DNA from 3 places in the Mesorhizobium sp. M0751 genome. Region 3 is predicted to be linked to each of the others. Evidence: riboswitches for the same ligand, from Rfam matches in the RefSeq annotation. Region 3 holds a riboswitch; each other region holds the start of a gene.
What was found. A riboswitch is a leader RNA that binds a small molecule or an ion and turns the genes downstream of it on or off. The one in region 3 is predicted to bind thiamine pyrophosphate.
Positions count from the first base shown of each region.

Region 1: it holds a riboswitch for thiamine pyrophosphate, as region 3 does, so the genes downstream of both, thiC (phosphomethylpyrimidine synthase ThiC) here and thiC (phosphomethylpyrimidine synthase ThiC) in region 3, are expected to answer to the same signal.
Region 2: it holds a riboswitch for thiamine pyrophosphate, as region 3 does, so the genes downstream of both, thiB (thiamine ABC transporter substrate binding subunit) here and thiC (phosphomethylpyrimidine synthase ThiC) in region 3, are expected to answer to the same signal.

Region 1 covers NZ_JAMYPH010000010.1:16,827-27,098, forward strand. The annotation lists gene NKI19_RS16745 (DUF6074 family protein) at 133-378, shown strand; gene NKI19_RS16750 (MucR family transcriptional regulator) at 597-1,103, opposite strand; gene panC (pantoate--beta-alanine ligase) at 1,078-1,968, opposite strand; gene panB (3-methyl-2-oxobutanoate hydroxymethyltransferase) at 1,965-2,801, opposite strand; gene NKI19_RS16765 (Fic family protein) at 3,509-5,053, shown strand; TPP riboswitch at 5,236-5,352, shown strand; gene thiC (phosphomethylpyrimidine synthase ThiC) at 5,456-7,291, shown strand; gene thiO (glycine oxidase ThiO) at 7,288-8,289, shown strand; gene thiS (sulfur carrier protein ThiS) at 8,258-8,455, shown strand; gene NKI19_RS16785 (thiazole synthase) at 8,457-9,236, shown strand; gene NKI19_RS16790 (thiamine phosphate synthase) at 9,226-9,831, shown strand; gene NKI19_RS16795 (hydroxymethylpyrimidine/phosphomethylpyrimidine kinase) at 9,822-10,272, shown strand, end outside.
Region 2 covers NZ_JAMYPH010000002.1:213,100-223,371, forward strand. The annotation lists gene NKI19_RS03715 (ABC transporter permease subunit) at 1-177, opposite strand, end outside; gene NKI19_RS03720 (amino acid ABC transporter substrate-binding protein) at 300-1,073, opposite strand; gene NKI19_RS03725 (RNA polymerase factor sigma-32) at 1,399-2,256, shown strand; gene NKI19_RS03730 (M48 family metalloprotease) at 2,270-3,739, opposite strand; gene thiQ (thiamine ABC transporter ATP-binding protein) at 3,981-4,772, opposite strand; gene thiP (thiamine/thiamine pyrophosphate ABC transporter permease) at 4,769-6,370, opposite strand; gene thiB (thiamine ABC transporter substrate binding subunit) at 6,628-7,641, opposite strand; TPP riboswitch at 7,685-7,799, opposite strand; gene NKI19_RS03750 (thiamine diphosphokinase) at 7,918-8,562, shown strand; gene NKI19_RS03755 (ABC-F family ATP-binding cassette domain-containing protein) at 8,564-10,272, shown strand, end outside.
Region 3 covers NZ_JAMYPH010000033.1:3,435-13,706, forward strand. The annotation lists gene NKI19_RS30380 (MFS transporter) at 89-1,744, shown strand; gene NKI19_RS30385 (DUF309 domain-containing protein) at 1,959-2,498, opposite strand; gene pmtA (phospholipid N-methyltransferase PmtA) at 2,657-3,253, shown strand; TPP riboswitch at 3,435-3,551, shown strand; gene thiC (phosphomethylpyrimidine synthase ThiC) at 3,655-5,490, shown strand; gene thiO (glycine oxidase ThiO) at 5,487-6,488, shown strand; gene thiS (sulfur carrier protein ThiS) at 6,457-6,654, shown strand; gene NKI19_RS30410 (thiazole synthase) at 6,658-7,431, shown strand; gene NKI19_RS30415 (thiamine phosphate synthase) at 7,428-8,033, shown strand; gene NKI19_RS30420 (hydroxymethylpyrimidine/phosphomethylpyrimidine kinase) at 8,024-8,782, shown strand; gene ald (alanine dehydrogenase) at 9,238-10,272, shown strand, end outside.

The DNA.
Region 1 (10,272 bases), on a different contig from region 3:
TGACTAGTCGCGGGACCGTTCGCCGACGCAAGAACTCTTGCTACATGCCCACCAGCCAAAAAGGGATGTGCCGTTAACCGGATTTTCTCATCCTCCAATGCTTAATCGCGAGACTGAATGGGTAGGTGATCGGTGTCAAACATAAGCGCGTTTCCGCTGTATCGGCGACGGAAGTTGGTCGAGGAAATTGCCCGCGTGCTGGAATCCAAGAACGGGGAGGATGCGAATGCGTTCTGGCGCAGCACCGCCAAGACAATTCTCCTTCAGTTGTCCGAATCAGGAGTTGCGTCCAGGCTCGCCGAACTGGAGGTTGGATCGCTTCTTCATGCCGTCTTAGGCGATATAGCGAGCCGGAGTGCGGCGAAACGCGCACATTAGCATCGACTCACGACGAATGATTGCCACTCGCGGACTCTACTAAGCTTGGCATCTGTTACCAGCACTGCTTCCGTCCAACGCAAGGTTGCTCAACCTCTCATTGGTCTAACGACAGGTGTGGCGACCGCGCAAGTGGACGAGCTGGTCACCGACGGGCTGGGCGCCTCGACGCGGCCCTCGATGCCGCAAAGATGGCTGGGCAAAATCGCATTCATCTTTCAGCGAGAGGTCAAGTTTTGGCGTCTGCCAACTCTGATAAGCGCGCTACACCTTGGCTTTCCGCTTTGCGGAGCCTTTCCTAGGCGGTGTTTTTGCAGTGCCTCTGCGGCCAAGACCGCTTGCCTTGGCCAGAGCAGACCGCTTGGCTGCATAGCCACCGTGGGGTAGTCCCAGGCCAATCTCCACTTGGCTCTGTACTCGTCAGGTGTCATGTCCAGCAAACCCAGGTGACGCTTCATAGACTTGAATTTCCGCCCATTCTCGAGACTTATGATATAGTCTGGAAATATCGACTTCTTCGGATTTATGGCCGGAGTAAATTCTGGCGGTGGTGCCGCGACGGGCTGAACTAGAGCCGACAACGCAGAATTGACGCCAGCAATCAGGCCGGCAAATCCGCTACGGGCATTGCGTTGTTCTGGATATATGGAGATAAACCGCGTCCAATCACGCTCACGCGGCACGAGCTGCATTTTCACGCTAGCCGGAAGTCCGCAGCGACTCATTTGTGAGTTGGCAAGGCGGCAGTGTTCTGACGTTGTCAATGAGTCGTGTTTGGCCGAGCCAGGCGGCTGCGAGCAGGCGGACCGGCCGATCGATGCTTGTTGCTATCGGTCGCAGATCTGCTTCGCCACGGAGTTCCAGGTACTCGACCTCGCGATAACCTGCGGACAGAATCGCTGCACGCGCTTGGGCAAGCGCTGGGAGGACGGGAGAGCCGTTCGAGAGCCCCTCCGCAGTATCGAGCAGGACCGATGCGAGCCTTGGGGCAATGGCCCGCTCCGCTGGCGAGAGCCGAACATTGCGCGATGACAAAGCGAGACCATCGGGTTCCCGGACTGTCGGACAGGGGACGATGGTAATTGGCATATCCAGGTCCCGGACCATGCGAGTGATGAGTAGAAGCTGCTGGAAGTCCTTCTCTCCGAAAAAGGCGAAATCAGCGCCAGTCTGCAAAAAGAGCTTTGCAACGACGGTCGCCACCCCATCGAAATGACCAGGCCGGAACGCACCGCATAGGCCTTCGCGGACGCCGGACACGGACACGGTCGTGGTGAAGCCGTCAGGATACATCTCAGTCGCATGCGGAACATAGAGCAGGTGTGCGCCCAACGGAGTGAGCTTTGCAGCGTCTTCCTTTTCGGTGCCGGGATAAGCGGCAAGATCCGCAGCACTGTTGAACTGCTTGGGATTGACGAACAGCGTCACGATCACACGATCGGCCTTCTGAAGCGCAGAACGCACGAGACTCAAATGTCCTTCATGCAAGGCTCCCATCGTGGGCACCACGGCGATACTGGCACCTGAACGGCGCCATCCCGCCACGACGGCACGAAGTTCGGCAATGGTGCGGACAATCGGCACGCTCATGCAACATCTCCGGCCTTCGGCTCGTCGGCGAAAAGATGTTCGGCCGCTGGAAAGCGCCCTTCCCGCACATCAGCCGCGTAGGCAGCGATGGCAGCTTCGACCTCTGAGCCCAGTTCGGCATAGCGCTTGACGAATTTCGGCCGAAAACCAGTGAACATGCCCAGGATGTCATCGATCACAAGGATCTGACCATCGCAGGCGTCTGAGGCACCGATGCCGATCGTGGGAATTGTGGCTCTCTCGGTTATTCTCCGTGCGAGCGGCTCCGTGACCTTTTCCAGCACTATGCTGAACGCCCCAGCCTCGGCAACAGCAATGGCGTCGCGAAAAATCCTGTCGCTGTCCCCGCCCCTGCCCTGGACTTTATAGCCGCCGAACACATTGACCGATTGCGGCGTCAGCCCGACGTGGGCCATGACAGGAATTCCGCGGGCAGTGAGAAAGCGGATTGTCTCGGCAATGCTCTTGCCGCCTTCCAGCTTGAGGGCGGCGCATCCGGTTTCCGCCATGAGCCGCGCGCCGTTGCGAAAGGCCTGTTCGGGACCTTCTTCATAGGAGCCGAATGGCATGTCAACGACCATCAACGCGCGCTCAAGACCGCGTCGCACGGCCTTGCCATGCATGATCATCATGTCGAGCGTGACGCCGAGGGTCGAGGGCAGACCGTGAAGCACCATGCCGACACTGTCGCCGACCAGCACGACGTCGCAATATCTGTCGACGAGCTGCGCAACGGGTGTGGTGTAAGCGGTCAAGCAGACGACCGGATCCTTGCCCTTGCTCGCCGCGATGTCCGGCGGCGTCAACGCCTTCGTTTCTACCGCCACACTCATCGGCACATTTCCCCGACGTCAGGTTTAAGCGGTCAACGGTTTTGCATAGTTTTGTGCAGGTGCGAAGGCCAAAATCAAACAGCATCGGAAAAGTTGCTGCATTGCGAAGCGCTTCAAACCAAGGGCTAGAGGCCCCCATTTCCTGCTTCGGCCGAGTTTCGCAGTACCCTTGTTGTGATTGTTTTTAACAATCAGCGTGGTGGTGGTCTCAAGGGTGTGCTTCAGCTCGAACGGTTTGCCTGCCGCAACAGCGTGATTCACGTTCAGAATCGATGTCAGGTCACAACGCGTACCGAGATGCATTGTGGCGAAAAACTAGGCAATGACTTAACACGAGGCCAAAGCTGTAAGGCAACGCAAGCTGGCGACCGCCATGCTATCGCCGCGGAACTGATTGCGGTTTGGTCGCGGTGGACGCTTATTTCCCATGGGAACATCATTGCGCTGGCGCTCCGTCCACATTGCCTGAGGCGGTCGTCCCACGCCCGAAGGCGTGGGCCGAGGCAGCCGATGGTCGCACAGTGACCCACGATCGCTGGTGGCGCGCGACGATCGCTTTTCGGCCGTGCCATGCAGACGGATCACCGCCGCCTTCAGGATCGTTTTTCGGAAAAGTCATCTTGCAGCATCAATTTTCATGAGATAGAATCGTTTTTCATAGTATTTGGCTGATTAGCACCAAACTTCGATGAAAGGATCTCCTTTTCATGGCTGTGGCGCAGAAGCACCAATTTTCAGGTCCTGTTATCGTTTTTCAGGAAATCCGCCTTCCGGAGATGGTGACCCCGGCCGGGTACAGCGCCCTGATCGGAGCCTACGAGCTCGCCGTGCCCTTGCCCCGGACCCTGTCGGCCACTGGCGAGCATCATCGCATTACCGAACGGGATGGCTGGCGGATCATGACGCCCCGCCATGCCCCACATCCAACACTCGAAGGCCACCTGACCTTCGCGCTCAAGTACGAGGGGCTCGACCTTGCTGTCCTCAAACGGCTGTTCCAGGTGACCGGTCCCGCACCGATCGAGGCGCTCGTCCGTGAAAGCCCCACAGGCAGTTATGCCCGCCGCATCTGGTTTCTATATGAATGGCTGACGGGCACACGTCTCGATCTGCCGGACGCGGCGGCCGGACGATACGTTCCGGTTGTCGATCCCGAGCTGCAGTGGCCCGGATCCGAGAAGACCGCTTCGCGCTACCGCATAAGGGACAATCTCCCCGGCACGCCTGAGTTCTGCCCGCTGGTGTTCCGAACCAAGACCCTCGAAAAATTCATCGGCCTTGAACTGCCGCGGCGCGCGGAGGCAATCGTGGCGGAGTTGCCGCGCGACCTCCTTGCTCGGACCGCCGCCTTTCTTTTGCTCAAAGACTCGCGATCAAGCTATGCGATCGAGGGCGAGCGCCCGCCTCAAGGTCGCATCCAGCGCTGGGGCCGCGCCATCGGCGAAGCCGGCCGCTGGCCGATCGATCGCGATGAGCTGCTACGTCTGCAAAAAATTGTACTTGGCGACGCCCGTTTCGTAAGACTTGGCTTCCGAAAAGAAGGAGGTTTCGTCGGTGAGCATGACCGAGACAACGGCACGCCCCTGCCCGATCACATCGGCGCTCGGCCCGAGGACCTGCCGCGGCTAATCGATGGAATGGCGGCCTTCGATCAGGGCCCCGCGCAAAACCTTGATGCAGTCATAGCCGCCGCAATCCTCGCCTTCGGCTTTGTCTACATCCACCCGTTCGAGGACGGAAACGGCCGCATTCACCGCTACCTAATCCACCACGTCCTTGCCACGCGCGGCTTCAATCCGCCGGGAGTGGTCTTTCCCGTCTCGGCCGCGATCCTGGACCAGATCAACGAGTACAGGGGCGTGCTCGAGAGCTATTCGCAGCGCCTTCTGCCGTTGGTGGAATGGGAACCGACGCCGCAATTCAACGTCCGGGTGCTGAATGACACCGGTGATTTCTACCGGTTCTTCGATGCGACCCCGCACGCCGAATTCCTCTATGCCTGCGTTCGGCGGACGATCGAACGGGACCTTCCCGAGGAAACCGCATTTCTGCAGCGCTACGCCCAATTTCGGCAGCAGGTGGACGCCGTTATCGACATGCCCGAGCGGTTGACCGATCTGCTCTTCCGTTTCCTTCACCAGAATGGTGGTCATCTGTCGAACCGCGCGCGCGAAAAGGAATTCGCCGCGCTGACCAGTGACGAGGCAGGAAGAATCGAGGCGATCTACGCGCAAACCTTTGATGCCCATTGAAGGCGTGACCATCAGGATCGATTTTTAGTCCAACGGTTTGCGATTCCCTTGTCCCTGCCTTCTTCTTCGACGCTTGCCTTGTCGCCGAGACATGCACGATTTTTTCCGCTCGGTCTGGCCGGCCGCCGATCAGCCGCGGCCAGAACGCGCTTGACAAACCGGAGCCGGCCCGTTCAACCTGACGCATTCACCAGGGGAGTCCCGGCAAGGGGCTGAGATACTGCTGGCTTTCGCGGCGCAGTGACCCGTTGAACCTGATCCAGTTCATACTGGCGTAGGGACGGTGCAAGCGCTTTGCGGGAGTTTACGCCCGAGATCCTGTTTCGGCAGGTCGACAGAAGCGTCTTTTCATCCTTCCGGCACAGAACTGGGTCTCCAATGCATGAGCAAAGGAGCCTCAAGATGAATGCCCTCACTCCCGCCGTCTCAACGGGACCGCTGCCCGCCTCGCGGAAAATCCACAAACCCGGTGCCATCCACCCGCAGATCAGGGTGCCGATGCGCGAAATCTCCGTCCATCCAACGGCCGGCGAGCCGCCCGTCACCGTCTACGATCCGTCCGGCCCCTATACCGACCAGACTGTCGAAACCAGCATCGAGAAGGGCCTTGCCCGGCTTCGCCACGAATGGATCACGGCGCGTGGCGATGTCGAGGCCTATGACGGCCGTCACGTGCGGCCGGAGGACAACGGATTCGCAGCGGGTGAGCGGCTGACACCGGAATTTCCCGTTCGTAACCGGCCGCTCAGGGCCAAGGCGGGCAAGGCGGTGACCCAGCTTAGCTATGCGCGCGCCGGCATTATCACGCCCGAAATGGAGTTCGTCGCCATCCGCGAGAACCTCGGCCGCGAGATGCTGCGCGGCAAGCTTGAGCGCGACGGCGAGGCCTTCGGTGCCGCTATCCCCGACTTCGTCACGCCGGAGTTCGTGCGCGATGAGGTTGCGCGCGGACGCGCGATCATTCCCGCCAACATCAATCATCCCGAGAGCGAGCCGATGATCATCGGCCGCAATTTCCTGGTCAAGATCAACGCCAACATCGGCAATTCGGCGGTCACCTCCTCGATGGCCGAGGAAGTGGAAAAGATGGTGTGGGCGATCCGCTGGGGCGCCGACACGGTGATGGACCTGTCGACCGGCCGCAACATCCACAACATCCGCGACTGGATCGTCCGCAATGCGCCGGTGCCGATCGGCACAGTACCGCTGTACCAGGCGCTCGAAAAGGTCGGCGGCATTGCCGAGGACCTGACCTGGGAGGTCTACCGCGACACGCTGATCGAACAGGCCGAACAGGGCGTCGACTATTTCACCATCCACGCCGGCGTGCGGCTACACTACATCCCGCTGACGGTCGACCGGATCACGGGTATCGTGTCTCGCGGCGGGTCGATCATGGCCAAATGGTGCCTGCACCATCACCGGGAAAGCTTCCTCTATGAGCATTTCGCGGAGATCTGCGACATCTGCCGCGCCTATGACGTGTCCTTTTCGCTCGGCGACGGCCTTCGTCCGGGCTCGATTGCCGATGCCAACGACGCGGCGCAATTCGCCGAGCTGGAAACGTTGGGCGAGCTGACGCAGATCGCCTGGGCGAAGGATTGCCAGGTGATGATCGAGGGGCCCGGCCACGTGCCGATGCACAAGATCAAGCAGAACATGGACAAGCAGCTCGCTGTCTGCGGCGAGGCGCCGTTCTATACGCTTGGACCGCTGACGACCGACATTGCGCCGGGCTACGATCACATCACCTCCGGCATCGGCGCTGCCATGATCGGCTGGTTCGGCACCGCCATGCTCTGCTACGTCACGCCGAAGGAACATCTCGGCCTTCCCGATCGCAACGATGTCAAGATTGGCGTGATCACCTACAAGATCGCGGCGCATGCCGCCGACCTCGCGAAGGGCCATCCGGCGGCGAAAGTCAGGGATGATGCCCTTTCCCGCGCGCGCTTCGAGTTCCGCTGGGAGGACCAGTTCAACCTGTCGCTCGATCCCGAAACCGCAAGATCCTTCCACGACCAGACCTTGCCCAAGGAAGCGCACAAGGTGGCACATTTCTGCTCGATGTGCGGCCCGAAATTCTGCTCCATGCGCATCTCCCACGACATTCGCGCCGAGGCGCAGAAGGAGGGGATGGTGGCCATGGCGGCGAAATATCGCGAAGGCGGCGATCTCTACGTGCCCGCGGACGAGACCGGCGCGCCGCTCCTGCGAGAGGCGCGCGAGCGATCATGAGGGTCCTGGTCAAGGGGGCCGGTGTCGCCGGCCTCACCGCAGCTTTCGAGCTCGCCACACGTGGCGCGACGGTGACCGTTGCCGAGATAACACATACCGTTGGCGGCAATGCGTCGTGGTTCGCCGGCGGCATGCTGGCGCCATGGTGCGAGCGTGAAAGCGCCGAGCAGCCAGTGCTGGATCTCGGACGCGATGCCGCCGACTGGTGGGATGCGGTACTGCCGGGTCACGTGACACGGGCCGGAACACTGGCCGTGGCCGCGCCGCGTGATGCGGGCGAGCTCGACCGGTTCGCCAGCCGCACCTCGGGTCATCGGCGTGTCAATGAAGATGAAATCGTGTTGCTCGAGCCCGACCTCGCCGGCCGCTTCCGCCGCGGACTGCTCTTCCCCGACGACGCCCATCTCGACCCGCGTCAGGCGATGGCGGCACTTCGTGACAGGCTGGCGGCGATGGGCGTCGAATTCCACTTCTGCGCTGACGTCCGGCGTACTTCCGGGTTCGATCGTCAGATCGACTGCACGGGAATGGCAGCAGCCAATGACAGGCTGCGCGGCGTTCGCGGCGAGATGCTGATCCTGCGCACACCTGATATCTCACTGTCGCGCCCGGTCAGGCTGCTCCATCCGCGCTTTCCGCTTTATGCGGTGCCACGCACCGACCACCGTTTCATGATTGGCGCGACGATGATTGAGAGCCGGTCCACGGGACCGGTGACGGCTCGTTCGATGATGGAGCTGCTGGGTGCCGCCTATGCCCTCCATCCGGCCTTTGGCGAGGCCGAGATCGTTGAAACCGGTGTCGGCGTCCGTCCGGCCTTTCCCGACAACCTGCCGCGCGTCGAAACGAACGGCGAGATCATAGCGATCAACGGGCTCTATCGTCACGGCTTTCTCCTCGCCCCCGCCATGGCGCGCCAGGCTGCCGACCTGGTTTTCAGTCAAGACAGAACCAAGGAGCTTGCCCATGAAATTGATGGTCAACGGCGAAGCGCATGAGGTTGCCGCCACCACGCTGGCCGAGCTGCTTGCCGTTCTCGACTATGAGGGCGATTGGCTGGCGACCGCCGTCAACAGCGACCTGGTGCACAAAGCCAACCGGGCGGAGTTCCAGTTGAGCGACGGCGACCGGATCGAAATCCTCTCACCCATGCAGGGAGGCTAGCATGTTCGATCTTCTTGGAACGGCGCTTTGCTCGCGGCTGCTTCTCGGCACGGCTCAATATCGTTCGCCGGCCATTCTTGCCGATGCGGTTAGCGCATCGGGCACCTCGGTGGTGACCGTCTCCTTGCGCCGCGAGATGGCGGGCGGCAGGGCCGGCGAAAAATTCTGGTCGCTGATCCGCTCGCTTGGCACGAGAGTCCTTCCCAACACGGCAGGCTGCCACTCCGTCAAGGAAGCGGTCACAACCGCGAAAATGGCGCGCGAAGTGTTCGGCACGGGCTGGATCAAGCTTGAAGTCATCGGCAATCACGACACGCTGCAACCGGACGTGTTCGGCCTGGTCGAAGCCGCCCGCATCCTGTGCGAGGACGGTTTTGCGGTATTTCCCTATACCACCGACGATCTTGTCGTCGCCGAGCGGCTGCTGGAAGCGGGCTGCAAGGTCCTGATGCCGTGGTGCGCACCGATCGGTTCCGCCCTGGGGCCGATCAACATCATGGCGCTGCGCTCGATGCGCGGACATTTCCCTGGCGTCCCGCTGATTGTGGATGCAGGCCTCGGGCGACCGTCGCATGCGGCAACCGTCATGGAACTCGGCTTTGACGCCGTGCTCCTGAACACAGCAGTCGCCAAGGCGGCCGATCCGGTCGGCATGGCGCGTGCGTTCGGCAAGGCGGTCGAAGCCGGTCGCGAAGCCTTTTGCTCGGGAATGCTAGAACCGCGCGAGGTCGCGATGCCATCGACGCCGACATTTGGCAGGGCGGTTTTTCATGAGGCTTGATCCCTTCTACCTGATCGTCGACAGCGCCGCCTGGATCGAGCGATTGGCGCCGCTCGGCGTCAGGCTTGTGCAGCTCCGCATCAAGGACATGGACGAGGACGGGCTGCGCACCGAAATCCGCAAGGCAAAGGCCCTGTGTGCCGAGCACCAGTGCCAGCTCATCGTCAACGACCATTGGCGCCTCGCAATCGAGGAAGGCTGCGACTTCGTGCATCTCGGCCAGGAGGATCTGCAGACTGCCGACCTCTTGGCGATACGGCCAGTCGGCGTGAGGCTCGGACTGAGCACGCATGATCATGACGAACTGGAGACGGCCATGGCTGCCGAGCCCGACTATGTCGCGCTCGGTCCGATCTATCCCACCGTCTTGAAGAAGATGAAGTGGGCGCCACAAGGGCTAGAGCGGATCAGCGAGTGGAACCGGCGAGTGGCGCCGATCCCATTGGTCGCCATCGGCGGCCTCAACCCTGACCGCCTCGACGGCGTCTTTGAAGCCGGCGCCGACAGCGCCGCAGTGGTCACGGACATCACGTTGAGCTCCGATCCCGAAGCGCGCACGCGAGAATGGATTGAAAAGACAGACCGATGGCGATGAGACGAGAACCGCATGTGCTTGTCGTTGGCGGATCGGATTCCAGCGGGGGTGCTGGAATAGCACGCGATATCGAAACGATCGCTTCCATTGGCGTGCGCACCTGTCTTGCTGTAACCGCGCTGACGGTGCAAACGCACGACGCCGTGATGGATATTCATCATTCGCCACCCAGCCTGGTGGCCAATCAGATGTGCGCCGCGCTGCAGGCCAACGAAGTGGCCGCAATCAAGATCGGCATGCTGGCGACTGCCCAGATCATTGTTGCCGTTGCCGCTGTGCTGCGCAAATACCCGCAAGTGCCAACAGTACTCGACCCTGTGCTGGCCTCCACCTCAGGCAGCACACTTCTGGAAGCGGGCGCTATCGCTGCGATGAAGCGCGATCTGATTCCACTTTGCTGCATTGTCACGCCCAACCTCCCTGAACTGGCGCTCCTTATTG
Region 2 (10,272 bases), on a different contig from region 3:
GTAGAAGCGGACCACGGCGACCAGCGGTTTGGGACCGAACAGCCGGACAAGCGCCACGACCAGGCCGAGGACAAGACCGAATGCAAACGACAGCAGCGTCAACGGCACCGTGAAGATCAGTGCCGCCCACAGCAGCGTGGGCAGAGATTCCAGCATCAATTGCAGCCAGTGCGGCACGAAGGCTCCTCCTTGCCAGATTGCCGTCGCTCATATCACGCGAAAGCGGCGGGCCGTCAAAAGACAGCTCGCCGCGATATGAACGACGCGGGCCGGCGTTCGACCCACACGAGAAAGCCGTTTTACTTCGAAACGTCCTGGCCGAAATAGGTGTCGGCGATTTTCTGGTAGGTGCCGTCGGCCTTGATGTCGGCCAGCGCCTTATTGATGGCGGCCACCAGTTCCGGATCGCCCTTGCGCACGATGACGCCGGAATAGTCGGCGTTTTCTTCCTGCGCGGCAATCTTCACATTGGCGTCTGGCTTGTGCTTCTTGAAGTCGAGGAAGGACAGGCTGTCGTTGATGGTGGCGTCGGCGCGGCCGGTGAGAAGCAGCTGGATCGACTGGTCGAAGCCGTCGGTGCCGACGAGTTCGGCGCCGTTGGTTTCAGCCAGCTTGCCGAAATTCGAAGTCAGCGACTGCGCCGCCTTCTTGCCCTTGAGGTCGGCGAAGCTCTTGATATCGGTGTTGTCGCCACGCACGATCAGCACTGCCTTGGAGGCGATGTAGGGATCCGAAAAGTCGTATTTGGCCTTGCGCGCCTCGGTGATGCCGACCTCGTTGATCACGGCATCGTAACGGTTGGCGTCGAGACCGGCGATCAGCCCGTCCCATTTGCCTTCGAGGAACTGGGTTTTGACGCCGAGGCGCTCGGCGATGGCCCGCGCGATCTCGACGTCGAAGCCGACCAGCGCGCCGGAAGCATCATGATAGGTGAAGGGCGCATAGGTTCCTTCCGTGCCGACCTTGAAGACGCCGGACTGCTTGATCTGGTCGAGATTGGCGCCGGCATGACCGGCGGCGATGGCCAGAACCTGCAGCGTTCCGGCGATAATGAGCGATTTGAGCCATTTCATTTTTCTGTGATCCCGTCCTTGGCCGATGTCCGGCGTCATTGCTAGTGCCGGAAAATGACAGATGCGCGATGCCAGAATAAGAAACTAAATTTCAAAAATCTCGCGCCCTTGAAATCCCATTCTCAACCAGCATCTCCCGGCGCCTCCCGGCCGAGTCAAGGCCGGTGGCGAATTGCCTGGAACAGCGCAATCGACATGACAGTCCGGGGGAACATTCCCCCGCATGGCACGTTCTTCGCTGTTGTAGGGCGCGGCGCCGCCATTTCAACCATCGGCGCCAACTCACGATTCGATCGCACCGCAACGCCTGAAGCAGGAGCGCGGCATGATGGAAGACAGTGCAGGACGGACCATGGTTCGCGCGGCGATGAAAGCCCCTTATCTGGAACGTGACGAAGAGCATCTCCTGGCGCTGCGCTGGAAGGAAAACAATGACCAGCACGCGCTGCACCGCATCACCGTCGCGCATATGCGGCTGGTGATTTCCATGGCGTCGCGGTTTCGCCACTACGGCCTTCCGCTGGGCGACCTGATCCAGGAAGGCCATGTCGGGCTGCTGGAGGCAGCGGCCCGTTTCGAGCCCGAGCGCGAGGTGCGGTTCTCGACCTATGCGACCTGGTGGATCCGGGCCTCGATGCAGGACTACATCCTGCGCAACTGGTCGATCGTGCGCGGCGGCACCAGCTCGGCGCAAAAGGCGCTGTTCTTCAACCTGCGGCGTCTGCGCGCCCGCCTGGCAAACGGCGCCGAACAGACGTCGAATGCCACGCTCTACCGCGAAGTGTCGGCGGCTCTCGGAGTTTCCGAGGCCGATGTGGCGATGATGGATTCCCGCCTTTCGGCACCCGACAGTTCGCTCAATACGCCGCTTGCCGACGACGCGGGCGCGACCGAGCGGATGGAGTTCCTGGTTTCGGATGACCCACTGCCCGATGAAGTCGTCGGCGACACGATCGATGTCGAACGCCGCTCGGTGTGGCTGAGGACGGCACTCGGCGCGCTCAATGCGCGCGAGCTCAGGATTATCGAGGAGCGCCGGCTGAGCGACGAAGGCGCGACGCTCGAAGCGCTCGGCGAAACGCTCGGCATCTCCAAGGAGCGTGTCCGCCAGATCGAGGCGCGCGCCATGGAAAAACTCAAGGCGGCGCTGGTGAAGCAGAATCCGGAATTTCTCGCAGCCTGAATCGCGTCGGCTGCTATTTGTCGGTGACGATCTTGACCTTGTCGCCGGCTGAAACCGCGGCACCTGGCGACAGCGCGTTCAGTACCCTGAACAAATCCAGCTTGCGGTCGACGCCGACCATCTGTGCGGCCAGCGAGCCCATCGTCTGGCCGGGCTGCACCGTGACGATGCGGATACGCAGCGGCTTCAGCGCTGCCTTCTCGGCAGCACTCAGGATGCGGAACGAGCCGCTGACCGAGCGCGCCACCGTGCTCAACGAGGTGCTGGCCGACGGTGCAGCGGTCAGCAAGCGGTAGACCTGGCCGCCGGCGCGGATCACCGCAATGTCGAATTGCCAGCCATCGGCGCTGGCATGCGCGGTTGCCGCTTCGTTGCCGTTGATCGTTTCCTGGCGAACGCTGCTGTCGTCGAGGCCGGCGACCCAGCCGCTGCGGATGTAGTCGGTCAGCGAGCGGTCCTTGTCGATCGACACGCCGTCAAAGCGGATTGCCATGTCGCCCGGGCCTGTCGCCGTCACCGCCGCCGCCGAATTGTCGATGATGAAGCCGTTAGGCACCGAGAACGACACGCCGAGGCCAGGATGCAGGAAGGTTTCACCGCGCACATAGCCTTCCTCCGGCGTGTCGCCGTAAAGCAGCCCGTCTACGCCGGCAAGAAATGAATCGCGGTCGCGCGACCCAACACCGGGCGCGCCGAACTGGCGGGCGTGGCGCTGCGCGAGATCGATGCGCTGCGGCGTGTTGGGATGCGTCGCCAGGAAGTCGAGGCTGGCGTCGGTGGCGCCGCTGATCGAACGGAAATCGGTATAGGCCGACATCGACTGCAGGAAGCGGCCGGCGGCATAGGGGTCGAAACCGGCTTCGCCGATCGACTTGATGCCGATGGCATCGGCCTCCAGCTCCTGATTGCGCGAGAACTGGGCCAGCCTCAGCTTGCCGCGGATCAGCGCCGCCTTGGCTGTCGGGTTGTCGCCGAGCACATCGGAAACGACCTTGGTCGCCAACCCCTCTTCGGCTTCCAGCTGCTGGCGCTGCAGGCCGTGGTTGGCCGTAACGTGGCCCATCTCATGCGCAATGACGGCGGCAAGCTCGGCCGAATCATTGGCCAGCGCCAGCAGGCCGCGGGTGATGTAGAGATAGCCGCCCGGCAGCGCGAAGGCATTGACGTTGGGCGAGTTGAGGATGGTGATGCGGTAGGTCTGGGTCGGGTTGGCCGACACCACGGTCAGTCTGCCGACGATCTTGGCCACCATGCGCTCGAGCTTGGGGTCGGAATACTCACCGCCATAGGTGGCAAGGATGCGCGGGTGCTGCGCCTTCGCCAGTTGGGCGAGCTTGCTGTTGGCGGCGACATTGTCGACCGTGATCGGCTTGTCGGAGGGCTGGAAGCCCGATTCCTGCACGTCGGGAGGCGTGAACATCTGGCAGCTTGCCAGCGCCACGACAAGACCGGCCAGCGCCAGAAAGCGCGCCAGCGGTTTCACCTTCCGATTGTCGATGCCGGTCGGCAGATCGGCTTCCTTTCAAGTCCTGGGACGTGACGCGAAAATCGGGCGCGATTTCCGGAAAGCATCACGCGCAAAATCAAGTGCTACGGCGTCCGACAGATACGAGGCAGCAAGGGCAAATCACGGTCTAGGCCGGACCAGTTCCTGGGGACCTAGCCACACTACCTCGACCATGGCAAGCAAGCGCCGCTTCGCCTTCCGCCGGTTTGACCATAAATTATGTCCGCTTCCGGGCAACATCTCGTGATCCAGCCGCAAACGGACCCGAGCCGATATAGCGTCGGAATGCCTCCGGTCCAGCCCCGACGAAAAAATCGGCGGCGGTGCCCGTCGCGGCAACCGTGCCACCATCCAGGAAAACCATGTTTTGGCCGATACGGCGCGCATCGTCCGGCTGGTGCGTGACGAATAGAACCGTCATTCGCTGCTCCGAATGGACGTCGGCCACCAGGTCGAGCATGTCGTCACGCAGTGCCGGTCCGAGCGAAGCGAACGGCTCGTCGAGCAACAGTACCGGCCGGTCGCGCACCAGGACCCGGGCGAGCGCGACGCGCTGCCGCTCGCCGCCGGAGAGTTCGCGCGGCAGCCGGCTTTCCTTGCCGGCAAGGCCGACGCGCTTCAGCGCTGCGGCGATTGCGGCGCGATCAGCCTCGCTCAGTCTGAGCGAAGGCGAGCGGCCTAGCCCGACATTCTGCCCGACGGACAGATGGGCAAACAGGTTGTTTTCCTGGAACACCATTGATACCGGCCGCGCTGAAGGCGGCGCAGTGCTGACATCGGCGCCGCCGATCAGCACGCGGCCCGACCGCGGCGCCTCGAAACCGGCCACCAGATTGAGCAGCGTCGACTTTCCCGAACCGCTCGGCCCCATAATGGCGGTGATCTCCGACGGCGGGAAATCGACATCGAACATAAGCGGCGTTTCACCATAGCTGAACGAGACATTGTCGAGCCGCACCGCCGCGCCTTTTTCCACCGAAATCGACCGTTCCGGGCTGATCGGCATCATGACTTCTCCCTCTTTCCCAGCCAGTCCGCGGTCAGCACCAGCGCCAGGCAGACAAGGCCGAGCAGCAGCGCCAGCCCGGCCGCATCCTCGGTGCGGTAACTGCCCATGCGCGCCAGCAGCAGATAGGGTAAGGTCTGCACGGAATCGCTGCCGAACAGCGCAATGACGCCGAGATCGCCTAGCGACAGCGCCATGGCGAAAGCGAAGCCGGTGGCGAGCGGCCGCCGCAGCGACGGCCAGTCGACCAGCCGCAACCGGTTCCAGCCCGAGATACCAAGCTGTGCACAGAGCCGTTCGTGGCGTTCGCTCGCCGCGTCATAGGCAGGGCGGATGGCGCGGATGGCGAACGGCATCGCCATCACCGCATTGACCGCAACCACCATGACAGGGGCGATCGCAAAGACATCGCTGACGGTGCGCAGGAGCAGGAACCAGCCGGCGCCGATGACAATGGGCGGCACCACCAGGACGAACCCCGCACCGGTGTCGGCCAGATGTTCGAGCAGTGTCCGCCGGCCTGTCCGCCGGGTGAGCGCCAGCGCCCGGCGCGCCATGACCAGCGACAGCGACAATGCCACAGAGAGCAGCGCCGACAAGAGGGAGAGTCCAGCACTGGTCGCCGTCGCTTGCCGCACCGCGCTCTCGCCGGCCAGTCGACCGAGATCGGCGCCAAGCCCGGCTGCCAGCGTCGCCGCCATCGGCCCGGCGACAAACAGCAATGCCAGCCCGATCACCAGCGCGTTCAGCACGGTCTCGGCCGCACCGGCTGAAAAATACCGGCGCGGCGCCACCGGCAGATTGGCGTCGCCGGTCACATTGGCGCCGAGCCGTGTCAGTGCCAGCACGACCACGAAGGTCAGCGCAATTTGCAACAAGGTCAGCGTCACCGCCCGCGCCGGGTCGAAGTCGAAACGCAGCGCCTGGTAGATGGCAACCTCCAGCGTCGTCGCGCTGGGTCCGCCGCCGAGCGTAAGCACGATGGTGAAAGAGGTGATGCACAGCATGAAAACGAGCCCGGCGATGCCCGGCAGGGCCGCACGCAGCGGCGGCCATTCGATCAGCCGAAAGGCCGGCGCAGCGCCCATGCCAAGCTGGCTCGCCAGCCGCCATTGGTTGGCCGGCACGGTCTGCAATGCTTCCAGGAACAGCCGCGTTGCCAGCGGCAGGTTGAAGAAGACATGGGCAACGAGGATGCCCGACAGGCCGTAGATGCCGGGCCAGCTCTGGCCGCCTAGCGCGCCCAGCGTGGCGGCAAAATACCCGGCACGGCCGTAGAGCGCCAGGACACCGAGTGCGGCAACAATGGCCGGCAGCGCCAGCGGCAGGGCGAAAAGCTGCAGGATAAAGCCTCGCCCGAAAAACTGTGGATGCCGCGACAGGGCACGCGCGACGAACAGCGCCGGCGCGACGGAGAGCAGCGTCGAAAGCAGAGCCTGCCAGAGCGTGAAACGGGCGACGCGCAAGAGATAGGAATCGAAAGCGGCGCCGGCGCCGGACGGGTCGCGTGTGGCTTGCAGGATGAGACCTGCGAACGCCCCGCCGATCAGCAGCGCGATGGCTGCGAGCGCGACGATGCCGGCAGTGACGCGGGAGTCCACTGATGACGCGCGTTGCACGCTACACCGCCCGATTCGAGATTCTTAGCGAGGACAGCGTTCCTTCGCGCCCCCCTCTGTCCTGCCGGACATCTCCCCCACGAGGGGGGAGATCGGCTGTCACTTCGGCCTTAGCCAATTTCCAACGTTGCAGGACTGAGCGAGACGCCGAAGCTGCCAATCTCCCCCCTCGTGGGGGAGATGTCCGGCAGGACAGAGGGGGGCGCCGTAGAGTGACCACCTTGATCAGCTCGCCACGACTACTTGCTCATCGCCGCAAGCCACTCATCGACCCAGGCCTTGCGGTTGGCCGCGACTTCCTCCGGGCTGAACAGCAAGGTCTTGGTCGGTTTGACAAGCTTGTCGAACGCCGGATTGAGCGGCTTGTCGGTCTTGCCGGCCGGGAACATCCAGTTGGTTTCGGGAATGACATCCTGGAATTTCGGTCCGGTCATGAAGGCAATGAACTTTTCCGCCAGCGGGTTCTTCGCGCCCTTGGTGGTGATCCCCGCAACCTCGATCTGCAGATATTCGCCCTCCTCGAAGGACGCTGCCTGGTAGCGCTCGGTGTTTTCGGCGACCATGTGGTAGGCCGGCGAGGTGGTGTAGGACAGCACCATCGGCGCCTCGCCCTTGGTGAACAGGCCGTAGGCCTCGCTCCAGCCTGGCGTCACCGTCAGCACCTTCGCCTTGAGCTTGGCCCAGGCTTCGGGCGCCTTGTCGCCATAGACCGACTTGACCCACAACAGCAGGCCAAGGCCCGGCGTCGAGGTGCGCGGATCCTGGATGACGATCTTGTCGCCGGCATCGCCCTCGACCAATTCCCTGAGGCTTTTCGGCGGGCTCTTCAGTTTTTCGGTATCGTAGACGACGGCGAAATAGCCATAGTCGAACGGCACGAAAATATCGTCGCTCCAGGCTCCCGGGACGCTGACGCCCGACACGGCGCCGTGTGGCGAAAACAGGCCGGTTGCCTTGGCGTCGGCGGTCAAATTGGTATCGAGGCCAAGCACGATATCGGCCTTGGTCGCGGCGCCTTCCAGCTTCACACGATTGAGCAGCGCTACGCCGTCGGCGACCGAGACGAATTCAACGACGCAGCTGCATTCGGCCTCGAAGGCCTTCTTCACAGCGGGTCCCGGACCCCAATCGGCGGTGAAGCTTTCATAGGTATAGACGGTCAGCTTATCCTGTGCCGATGCCTGCCCTGGCAGGGCGAGCGCGGATGCCGCAAGCAGGATAATCGAGACAACAGAGTGAAAAAAACCGCGCATCGGCGCCTCCTTCGTTCGCGTTGAAAGGAATTGAGGCGTCGGGCTGTCCGAAACGTCTAATCCCTCCGCCGGTACAAACCGGATCAGGTTCAGCGGGTTGGCAGTCTTGCCTCTCAGCCGGTCCGCGAAAATCGCGTCCGGCACCCCGTTAGAGCGTTGCGACACATAGGCCCGGCCGAAGTGCTGCGCAAGCGGAAGTTTGCCGGACATCCAAAGCCCAGCCTTCTGCCGTTTCATCTTCCGTTTCCGGGGCAGGGCTGGTAAGGGCCACGAGATATGAGCAAATTCACCATCCTGCTTGGCGGCGATCTCATCCGCACGCCGCTGCTCGACCGCCAGGTCGAAGGCTCGCGCGTCATCGCCGCGGATGCCGGCATCGGCCATGCGCGCATGCTGGGCCTCAGGCCGGAACTCTGGATCGGCGATTTCGATTCGGTGCCTGCCGATTTGCCGGAGGATCTGGCCGCCGTGCCACGGCAGGTGTTTCCCGCCGAAAAAGACAAGACCGACGGTGAACTCGCTATCGCCGCCGCACTCGAATGCGGTGCGACCAGCCTTGTGCTCGCAGGCGCCTTCGGCGGCAAACGCACCGACCACATCTTCCTGCATCTGGCGCTGAGCGTCCGGCTGGCGGAAGGCGGGACGGAAGTGCTTTTGACCAGCGGCGCGCAGGAAGGCATTCCCTTGCTGCCGGGAAAGACTGACTTCGACTATGCCGACGGCACGCTGTTTTCGGTGCTCGGCTTCTCCGATCTCGCCGGCCTGAGCGTCACCGGTGCCAAATGGCCGCTCGACCATGTCGAGGTCGCGTTCGGCTCGTCGCTGACCATTTCCAACGAGGTCAGGGGCCGGCTGGAAATCGCGCTGGCCAGCGGCCGCGCGCTGCTGCTCGCGCATCCTTTTCCCCTACCCGAAAGCTGACATGGCGCCGCCACTTCTCAATCTCGACGGGATAAAGCTGACCTTCGGCGGCACGCCGCTGCTAGACGGTGCCGCCCTGACGGCCTCAGCTGGCGACAAGATCGCCCTGGTCGGCCGCAACGGCTCTGGCAAGTCGACGCTCCTCAAGATTGCCGCCGGGCTGATCGAACCGCAGGACGGCGAAGTCTTCCGCCAGCCTTCGGCGACCGTGCGCTACTTGCCGCAAATTCCCGACATGGACGGCTTTGCGACCGTCCGCGCCTATGTCGAGGCAGGGCTCGGACCCGCCGACGATCCCTACCGCGCCACCTATCTGATGGAGCATCTCGGCCTGACCGGCGAGGAGCGGCCGAACGACCTCTCCGGCGGCGAGGCGCGGCGCGCCGCCCTCGCCCGCGTCATGGCGCCGGAGCCCGACATTCTCCTCCTCGATGAGCCGACCAATCATCTTGACCTTTCGGTTATCGAATGGCTGGAGGAGGAGCTTGCCCGCACCTCCTCGGCACTGGTCGTCATCTCGCATGACCGTCGTTTTCTCGAGCGCGTGTCGCGCGCCACAATCTGGCTCGACCGCGGCCAGACCCGCCGTCTCGACAAGGGCTTTGCCTTTTTCGAGGAATGGCGCGACACGGTGCTGGAGGAGGAAGAGCGCGAGCAGCACAAGCTCGGTCGCCAGATCGTGCGCGAGGAGCACTGGCTGCGCTATGGCGTGACAGCACGGCGCAAGCGCAACATGCGCCGGCTCGGTGAGTTGCAGACCATGCGCCAGCGCTTTCGTGGTCATCGCGGCGCCGAGGGTGCGGCGACGATGACAGCCAGCGACGCCGCCGAATCCGGCAAGCTGGTGATCGAAGCCAAGAACATCGAGAAGAGCTTTGGCGATCTGACTGTGGTCAAGGGATTCTCGACCCGCATCCAGCGCGGCGATCGCGTCGGCCTGGTCGGGCCGAACGGCGCCGGCAAGACGACGCTGTTGAAGATGCTGACCGGCGAATTGAAGCCGGACGCAGGTACGGTGCGGCTCGGAACCAATCTGGAGATCGCCACGCTCGACCAGAAGCGCGAGGCCGTCGATCCGCAGGAGACACTGGCGCAGTATCTCACCGACGGTCGCGGCGAGAACCTCGTCATCAATGGCGAGCAGCGCCACGTCGTCTCTTACATGAAGGACTTCCTGTTCAAGCCGGAACAGGCGCGCACGCCGGTGCGCGAGCTTTCGGGCGGCGAGCGGGCCCGGCTGATTCTCGCCCGCGTTTTGGCACGGCCGGCAAACCTGCTTGTGCTCGACGAGCCGACCAACGACCTCGACATGGAGACGCTGGAACTGCTGCAGGAACTGGTCGCCGGCTTTGCCGGCACGGTGATCCTGGTCAGCCACGATCGCGATTTCCTCGACCGCACCGTGACCAGCATTATTGCGCCGGATGGTGACGGCCGCTGGATCGAATATGCCGGCGGCTATTCCGACATGCTGGCGCAGCGCGGCGGCACCAGGCTGGATGACCGCAAGGCGCGGCCGAAGGTAGAGACCAGCGAGGCGATGGCTGCAAGCAGGACCAACGCGGCCGCTCCCAAGGGCCCGGCCAAGAAACTGTCGTTCAAGCAGAAATTCGCGCTGGAAACCTTACCCAAAAAGATCGAAGCGGTGTCGGCCTCGATCTCGCGGCTGGAGAACAACATCGCCGATCCGGCCTATTACGAGCGCGACCC
Region 3 (10,272 bases):
CAAACAGTTCCTCTCTCTTCTTCCGGCCGCCACGGTTCAGCCTAGATTACATGGGAAACGACAATAACGGAAAGCAAAGGTTCGCAAAATGAGTAGGGTAGCTGGATCAAACGAAGATTTGGCTGCACCAACGACCTTTGGGCCACTTCTGCAATCCACCTTTCGTTCGATCTGGCTCGCGACGCAGGTTTCAAGCCTCGGCTGGTTGATGCAGACTGTCGCCATCAGCTGGCTGATGGCAACGATCTCCACTTCCGATCTGATGGTTGCGTTGGTGCAGGCTTCATCGAACCTGCCCGCTTTCGTCTTGTCCGTCTTTGCCGGGGCTCTCGCCGATAATTTCAGCCGGCGCCGGGTCATGTTCGCCGGTCGGTGCCTAATGGTGATTGCGTCCGCGATGCTGACCGCGTCCGTGGCGCTGGGCTTTGTCAGTCCGTGGATGATCCTCGGCTTCAGCTTCTTGATCGCAAGCGGCGGTGCTCTCAATGATCCGGCCTGGCAAGCGTCGGTTGGCGATATCGTGGATCGACGCGATGTTCCCGCTGCCGTCACCCTGCTTTCTGTTGGCTTCAACACCGTCCGGACTGTGGGTCCGGCGCTCGGCGGCATTGTGGTTGCCTCATTTGGCCTTATGGCGGCATTCGCGGTGACCACGCTCACCTATTTCGTACCCTTGGCTGCCATTTGGCGCTGCAAGTGGAAGGTTCGTTCTTCCCCTCTTCCCCGCGAGTCGATGAGGACGGCAATTTATGACGGGCTGCGCTTCACGGCGATGTCATCGGAGATCAAGGCAGCGATCGCGCGCGGAACCCTCTTTGGCCTGGCGAGCATCGCCATACTCGCGCTGCTGCCGGTGGTTGTCCGCGACCAGCTGGGAGGAGGCCCGCTTGCCTATGGCGCGCTCATGGCCGGCTTCGGGACCGGTGCCGTCTTCGCCGGCCTCTCCAACAGCCTGTTCAGACGGAGCTTGTCGCAAGAAAGGCTGATGAGGCTCTCCTGCGTGGCCTGTGCGGCGTGTTCTCTCTCCCTGGCACTGACCTCTTCGATTGCCGTGGCGGCAATTGCACTCGCCTTGGGTGGCGCCGGCTGGGTCACCGCCTGGTCGGGGGTTGGCGTGAGCGTGCAACTAGCGAGCCCGCGCTGGGTCGTGGGGCGCACCATCTCGATCTACTATGCTTTGATAGACGGCGGCATCGCGCTCGGCAGCTGGGTGTGGGGCACGGTGGCCGAAAACCATTCGCTGACCTGGGCGCTAGAGGGTTCCGCTGGAGCCCTGTTGATCGTCGCTGCAGCCGGCGTTCTCTTTCCGCTTCGAGAGCGCCGCGACTCCGAGCCCGATCCCTTGGAGGAATTTGATGCCCCAGCTGTCTCTCTCAATTTGAAGCCGAGGAGCGGCCCGATCGTGGTCAAGGTCGAATATCTGATAGCCGAGAGAAATCTCGAGGCCTTCCTCGACCTCATGCGGCAGCGGCGCCATGTACACAGCCGCGTCGGTGCTCGGAACTGGACGCTCCAGCGGAACTTGCAGAAGCCTATGCATTGGACAGAAACGTTCCGCACGCCGACCTGGACGGACTACCTTCGCCTCAATCATCGTCTGACGGAAGTGGACAAGGAACTGGACGAGCGTGTCTTTCAGCTGCACGCGGCCGAGACCCCACCTCAAACGACGCTTTCCATCGAGCGGCCGACAAGCTCGGCCCGCAAGCCCGAGCACTCAGCTTTTCGCCATCCCCGTCATTGAAGCCTGCCGGCATCTCTGTCATCAATCGATTGGCTACGAGCGCGACCGGTCGCCCCCGACCCTCAAGACCATCGACATCGAAGCGGCCGCGAGTTGCCTATAAAACCTTACTGCACTCTTATTGTTTGTGACGCATGCGGGTGGTGAGCGGTTTTCAAAGGCCCCGTTTCCTGCTGACAAAGTTAGCTTGGACACTTGAACCACTGAATGCCGATCAAACGCTCTCGGATACTGGTGCGAGTATGAAATCAAACACGGGCTCAGGCTGGGCAGGCTTTGGCTCCCGCGGAACAACCGGGTAAGCTACGATCGCTTGGGCATGTTCAGCGAGCGCGGCGGGTGTCATTCCCAGCGCTTTCTCCCACAGGCCGCCCGGCACTCTCACCACCTGACGAAAAAGCCCTGCAGCTCTTGTCGCATGGCGCGCCGCTGCGACCCGCTTGCCCTCGCGGATCTTCACCCCGGCCGCCGCTAACAGGATCAGTCCCTTGAAGAACATGCGGTGCTGAGCGCTGTGTTTCGCAGCCTGCCAGAGAGGCTCCCAGGCTTCATGGGCTTCCCAGTAGTAGCCGTGATTGAAAAGGTCGATTCCCCATCGAAACACATCTGAGCCGAGCGCTTCGCCAACGGCGACGGTCACCGGATCTGATCGGTAACTGTGGCCCAAGGGATCGCGCACCGGATGCGGATATTTGCCGGGCAGATACGCATAGCTCGGGAAACTTTTTTCGGGCAGCAAGCGAGGGCGAAACATAGACCCACCAAACATGAAAGTGCGTTAAGGGGCAATTCATGCTGACCGCCTCGTGACACGCAAGCAGTCTTAACGGGCTTGTAAAGGGTGCCGAGATTGGCCAAAACGCGCTTTGCCAAATGATGACGTTGGGTAAGCGGCTGACGCAAGGAGAAGGTATGATTTTGCGACTGAAGGAGCGGCTCGGCAAAAGGTTTGAGGAAGAAGTCCAATTCTTCAAAGGCTGGCAGAAGGACAAGAAGGGCGTGGGAGCCCTTATTCCCACTTCGGTTTATGCGGCACGCCGGATGGCAAGCGTGGTGAACCCACCGTCAGGATTGCCGATTCTGGAGCTTGGCGCGGGAACCGGTGTCATCACAAAGGCGATCCTGGCCAGGGGAATCAAGCCGCGCCAGCTGGTTTCAGTCGAATATTCCAGGATTTTCTACGACGGCCTGGTGCAACGCTTCCCGAATGTGGACTTCAGATTGGGCGACGCATTTGCGCTGGACGAAGCGCTGGGTGAGCGCAAAGGTGAACAGTTCGATTGTGTTATAAGTGCAGTCCCGCTGTTGAGCTTTCCAATGCAACAGCGTGTCGCGCTGGTTGAGGATCTGCTTGCCCGTATTCCTGCCGGCCGGCCCGTGATTCAGATCACATACGGACCTCTGTCGCCGGTGATCAAGATGCCAGACCGTTACGTGGTTTCCCACTATGACTTCGTCGTCCGCAACATACCGCCGGCACAGCTCTGGACTTATCGTCGAGCAGTCTAGCCAAATCTGGACGGTTTTCCTTCTCTGAGGGTTCCGCTGAGTGGTGGCCTTGCACCCAAATAGGATGTGGAACAGAGCAGGGGCAGATGCCAGATTGCCAAGAAGACGACGCGGTCCTGGTTGATTGACAGTGGCCGGGCCAAATGCGCTTGACAAAGCCGCGCCGGCCCGTTCAACCTGAGGCATTCACCAGGGGAGTCCCGGCAAGGGGCTGAGATACTGCTGGCTTTCGCGGCGCAGTGACCCGTTGAACCTGATCCAGTTCATACTGGCGTAGGGACGGTGCAAGCGCTCTGCGGGAGTTCACGCCCGAGGTCCTGTTTCGGCAGGTCCACAGAAGCGTCTTTTCATCCTTCCGGCACAGAACTGGGTCTCCAATGCATGAGCAAAGGAGCCTCAAGATGAATGCCCTCACCCCCGCCGTGTCGACAGGGCCGCTGGCTGCCTCACGGAAAATCCACAAGTCTGGCGTCCTCCATCCGCAGATCAAGGTGCCGATGCGCGAAATCTCCGTCCACCCGACGGCCGGCGAGCCGCCCATCACCGTCTACGATCCGTCCGGCCCCTATACCGACCCGACTGTCGAAACCAGTATCGAAAAAGGCCTGGCCCGACTTCGCCATGAATGGATTACGGCACGCGGCGATGTCGAAGCCTATGACGGCCGTCATGTCCAGCCGGAAGACAATGGATTTGCGACTGGCGAGCGCCTGACACCGGAATTTCCCATACGCAACCGGCCGCTCAGAGCTAAGGCCGGTAAGGCAGTGACCCAGATTGCCTATGCGCGCGCCGGCATCATCACGCCTGAAATGGAGTTCGTCGCCATCCGCGAGAACCTTGGCCGCGAGATGCTGCGCGGCAAGCTTGAGCGCGACGGCGAGGCTTTCGGCGCGACGCTGCCCGATTTCGTCACGCCGGAATTCGTGCGCGACGAGGTGGCTCGCGGACGGGCGATCATTCCCGCCAATATCAATCATCCCGAGAGTGAGCCGATGATCATCGGCCGCAATTTCCTGGTGAAGATCAACGCCAATATTGGCAACTCGGCGGTCACCTCGTCGATGGCCGAGGAAGTGGAAAAGATGGTCTGGGCCATCCGCTGGGGCGCCGACACGGTGATGGACCTCTCGACCGGCCGCAACATCCACAACATCCGCGACTGGATCGTGCGTAATGCGCCGGTGCCGATCGGCACGGTGCCGCTCTATCAGGCGCTCGAAAAGGTCGGCGGCATTGCCGAGAATCTGACCTGGGAGGTCTACCGCGACACGCTGATCGAACAGGCCGAACAGGGCGTCGACTATTTCACCATCCACGCCGGCGTGCGGCTGCATTACATCCCGCTGACCGTTGACCGGGTGACGGGCATCGTCTCGCGCGGCGGCTCGATCATGGCCAAATGGTGCCTGCACCATCACCGGGAGAGCTTCCTCTACGAGCATTTCGCCGAGATCTGCGACATCGCCAGAGCCTACGACGTCTCCTTCTCGCTCGGCGACGGCCTTCGTCCGGGCTCGATCGCCGATGCCAACGACGCGGCGCAGTTCGCCGAGCTGGAAACGCTTGGCGAGCTGACGCAGATCGCCTGGGCGAAGGATTGCCAGGTGATGATCGAGGGCCCCGGCCACGTGCCGATGCACAAGATCAAGCAGAACATGGACAAGCAGCTCGCTGTCTGCGGCGAGGCGCCGTTCTATACGCTTGGACCGCTGACGACCGACATCGCGCCGGGCTACGACCACATCACCTCAGGCATTGGCGCCGCGATGATCGGCTGGTTCGGCACCGCCATGCTCTGCTACGTCACGCCCAAGGAGCATCTCGGCCTTCCCGATCGCAGCGACGTCAAGATCGGCGTGATCACATACAAGATAGCCGCCCACGCCGCCGACCTGGCGAAGGGCCATCCGGCAGCGAAAGTCAGGGATGATGCGCTTTCGCGCGCGCGCTTCGAGTTCCGCTGGGAGGACCAGTTCAACCTGTCGCTCGACCCGGAAACCGCGCGGTCCTTCCACGACCAGACCTTGCCCAAGGAGGCGCACAAGGTGGCGCATTTCTGCTCGATGTGCGGACCGAAATTCTGCTCCATGCGTATCTCTCACGACATCCGCGCCGAGGCACAGAAAGAGGGCATGGCGGCGATGGCGGCGAAATACCGCGAGGGCGGCGATCTCTACCTGCCGGCGGACGAGACCGGCGCACCGCTCATACCTCAGCCACGTGAGCCATCATGAAGGTCTTGGTCAAAGGGGCCGGCGTTGCCGGCCTCACCGCCGCCTTCGAATTCGCCGCACGCGGCGCGGCGGTTACCGTTGCCGAGACAAGGCCTGCCCTTGGGGGCAATGCGTCGTGGTTCGCCGGTGGCATGCTGGCGCCGTGGTGCGAGCGTGAAAGCGCCGAGCAGCCGGTGCTGGATCTCGGACGCGACGCCGCCGACTGGTGGGACGCCGCAACGCCAGGCTTGGTAGCACGACGGGGAACGCTGGTCTTGGCCGCGCCGCGCGATGCGGGCGAGCTCGACCGGTTCGCCAGCCGCACGACGGGCTATCGGCGTGTCGAGGAAGATGAAATTGCCTTGCTGGAGCCCGACTTAGCCGGCCGCTACCGCCGCGGATTGCTCTTCCCCGCTGAGGGCCATCTTGATCCGCGCCAGGCGATGGCAGCACTTCATGACAAGCTCGCGGCCATGGGTGTTGAATTCCACTTCGGCGCCGACGCCCAGCATGTTTTTGGTTTCGATCGTCAGATCGATTGCACGGGAATGGCAGCCGCCGATAGCAGGTTGCGTGGCGTTCGCGGCGAAATGCTCACCCTGCGTATCCCTGATATCTCGCTGTCGCGCCCCGTCAGGCTGCTGCATCCGCGCTTTCCACTCTATGCAGTGCCGCGCACCGACCACTGTTTCATGATTGGTGCGACGATGATTGAAAGCCAGTCCGGCGGACCGGTCACGGCGCGCTCCATGATGGAGCTGCTGGGTACCGCCTATGCCCTCCACCCGGCCTTTGGCGAGGCTGAGATCGTTGAAACCGGTGTCGGCGTCCGCCCAGCCTTTCCCGACAATTTGCCGCGCGTCGAAACCAAGGGTGAAATCATCGCGATCAACGGGCTCTATCGTCACGGTTTTCTCCTGGCTCCCGCCATGGCGCGCCAGGCTGCCGACCTGGTTTTCACTCAAGACAGAACGAAGGAGCTTGCTCATGAAACTGACCGTCAACGGCGAAGCGCATGAGGTTGCCGCCACCACGCTGGCCGAGCTGCTTGCCGCGCTTGACTATGAGGGCGATTGGCTCGCGACCGCCGTCAACAACGACCTCGTGCACAAAGCCAACCGGGCGGAATTCCAGTTGAACGACGGCGACCGGATCGAAATCCTCTCGCCGATGCAGGGAGGCTAGGCCATGTTCGATGTTCTCGGAACGTCGCTTGCCTCCCGCCTGCTTCTCGGCACGGCTCAATATCCATCGCCGGCCATCCTTGCCGAGGCCGTCAAGGCGTCGGGCGCTTCGGCGGTAACCGTCTCGTTACGCCGTGAGATGGCAGGCGGCAGGGCCGGCGAACAATTCTGGTCGTTGATCCGTTCGCTGGGCGTGAAAATCCTGCCCAATACTGCCGGCTGCCACTCCGTCAAGGAGGCGGTCATGACCGCGAAAATGGCGCGCGAAGTCTTCGGTACGAGCTGGATCAAGCTCGAAGTGATCGGCAACCACGACACGCTGCAGCCGGATGTGTTCGGTCTGGTCGAAGCCGCCCGCATCCTGTGCGAGGACGGTTTTACGGTATTCCCCTATACCACCGACGACCTTGTCGTTGCCGAGCGGCTGCTTGCGGCGGGCTGCAAGGTCTTGATGCCGTGGTGCGCACCGATCGGCTCCGCCCTCGGGCCGGTCAACATCACGGCGCTGCGCTCGATGCGCAGACATTTCCCAGGCGTTCCGCTGATCGTGGATGCGGGGCTCGGACGGCCGTCGCACGCGGCAACCGTTATGGAGCTCGGCTTTGACGCCGTACTCCTGAACACGGCGGTCGCCAAGGCGGCCGATCCGGTCGGCATGGCACGTGCGTTCGGCAAGGCGGTCGAGGCCGGTCGTGAAGCTTTCAGTTCGGGAATGCTCGAACCGCGCGACGTCGCCGTGCCATCGACACCGACGATCGGCAGGGCAGTTTTTTCATGAAGCTCGATCCCTTCTACCTGATCGTCGACAGCGCTGCCTGGATCGAGCGGTTGGTGCCGCTTGGCGTCAAGCTGGTGCAACTCCGTATCAAGACCATGGATGAAGCCGGGTTGCGCGCGGAGATCCGCAAGGCGAAGGCCTTTTGCGCCCAACACGAATGCCAGCTCATCGTCAACGACCACTGGCGCCTGGTAATCGAGGAAGGCTGTGACTTCGTCCATCTCGGCCAGGAGGATCTGCAAACCGCCGACCTCTTGGCGATACGGGCAGCCGGCGTGAGGCTCGGACTGAGCACCCATGATGATATCGAACTGGAAACGGCTCTGGCCGCCGAGCCCGACTACATCGCGCTCGGCCCCATCTACCCGACCATCCTGAAGACGATGAAATGGGCGCCGCAAGGGCTCGAACGGATTAACGAGTGGAAGCGCCGGGTAGCACCGATTCCTCTGGTCGCCATTGGTGGCCTCAACCCGGACCGACTCGACGGTGTCTTTGCGGCCGGTGCGGACAGCGCGGCAATGGTCACCGACATCACATTGAATGCCGATCCCGAAGCGCGCACGCGAGAATGGATCGAAAAGACAGCCCGATGGCGCTGAGGCCAGAACCGCATGTGCTTGTCGTCGGTGGCTCGGACTCCAGCGGGGGTGCCGGAATTGCGCGCGATATTGAGACGATCTCTTCGATTGGCGTGCGCACCTGCCTGGCTGTCACAGCGGTGACGGTGCAGACGCACGACGCCGTGATGGAAATCCATCCTTCGCAGCCCGATCTTGTGGCCGATCAGATGCGCGCCGCGCTGCAGGCCAACGAGGTGGCGGCAATTAAGATCGGCATGCTTGCAACGGCCGAGATCGTCGTTGCCGTCGCGGCTGTGCTACGCGAAAATCCACAGGTGCCGGCAGTACTCGACCCGGTGCTGGCCTCGACGTCAGGCCGGGCGCTGCTGGACGCAAGGGCCATCGCCGCCATGAAATGCGACCTGATGCCCCTTTGCCGCCTCGTCACGCCCAATCTCATGGAGCTGGCGCTTCTTGTTGGCTTAGAGCCAGCGGTGGATGAAGGCGGCGCAGTGTGGCAAGGCCAGGAATTGCTGGCAGCCGGGATGCAGGCCCTGCTGATCAAGGGCGGCCACGCGGCGGGACCGCGATCGACCGATATTCTGTTGCGCTTGGATCAAGGACCAATCCGCTTTGACATGCCGCGCCTTGCCGTATCGATGCGCGGGACGGGCTGCATACTGGCCAGCGCGATTGCGGCGTATATGGCCAATGCGAGCCCACTCGAAGAAAGCGTGCGCAAAGGCAAGCTGTTTGTGTTCGGGAAGCTTCAGAAGGCAGCCGAATGACAGCGACGCTGCCTCAGTCACTCTAATGCGACCGCGCAGCGATCAAATCCATCCAGCGGTTATGCAGAGAGCGCCCTGCCGGCGGGGAGAAGACCGGCAGGTGCCCCCGCGCATAGCTCGAGACCATTTGGCAGCGGGATATTGGCGGCAGGCGGTGGTTTTACAGCAGCGCGGCGCGATCGCCCATTCGTTTTGCCACGCCGTCATGTCATTGGGGAGGGCGTCCGAGTCAGACTGGATCCGGCGCATCCTTCTGCAAGGCCTCGAGAATGGCGATATCGATCCTATCGAGCGGCATTTTTCGTGAGTCCTGCGACTATTTAGCCATTTCGCGCAACGATTATCGAATCGCGCCCTCTCGCGCATGCGCATTCGCAAACACCTGCGCACCGATTCGTGGTTCACTCCAGCAATACAGGGAGCCAGCCCAAAAGGGCCTGATCAGGAGAAGAAAAATGCGCATCGGCTGCCCCAAGGAAATCAAGAACCACGAATATCGCGTCGGCCTCACACCCGGCTCGGTCCGCGAGTATGTGGCGCATGGCCACGAAGTGCTGGTCGAGACCGGCGCCGGGGCCGGCATCGGGGCCGATGACAACGCCTATCGCGCCGCCGGTGCCACGATTGCCAAGACGGCTGCCGACGTGTTTGCCAAGTCGGACATGATCGTCAAGGTCAAGGAGCCGCAGCCCAACGAGTGGGCGCAGCTGCGCGACGGCCAGATACTCTACACCTATCTTCACCTGGCTCCCGATCCGGAGCAGACCAAGGGCCTGCTCGCCTCCGGCGTCACCGCGATTGCCTACGAGACAGTGACCGACGACCGTGGCGGCCTGCCGCTGCTGGCGCCGATGTCGGAAGTCGCCGGCCGCCTGTCGATCCAGGCCGGCGCCACGGCGCTGCAGAAGGCCAATGGCGGCCGCGGCGTGTTGCTCGGCGGCGTGCCCGGCGTGCTGCCCGGCAAGGTCACCGTGCTCGGCGGCGGCGTCGTCGGCCTGCATGCGGCCCGCATGGCGGTCGGCCTGGGCGCCGACGTTACCATCATCGACCGCTCGATCCCGCGCCTGCGCCAGCTCGACGACCTCTTTACCGGCCGCGTCCACACCCGCTACTCCACCGTCGAGGCGCTGGAGGAAGAATGCTTCTCGGCCGACATCGTAGTCGGCGCCGTGCTCATCCCGGGCGCCGCGGCCCCCAAGCTGGTGACCCGCGAAATGCTGTCGGGCATGAAGAAGGGCTCGGTGCTGGTCGACGTCGCCATCGACCAGGGCGGCTGCTTCGAGACCTCGCACGCCACCACCCATGCCGATCCGACCTATGAGGTCGACGGCGTCATCCATTATTGCGTCGCCAACATGCCAGGCGCCGTGCCGGTCACCTCGGCCCACGCGCTCAACAACGCGACGCTGCATTACGGCCTGCAGCTCGCCGACAAGGGCCTGAAGGCGCTGATCGACGATCACCATTTGCGCAATGGCCTCAATGTGCAC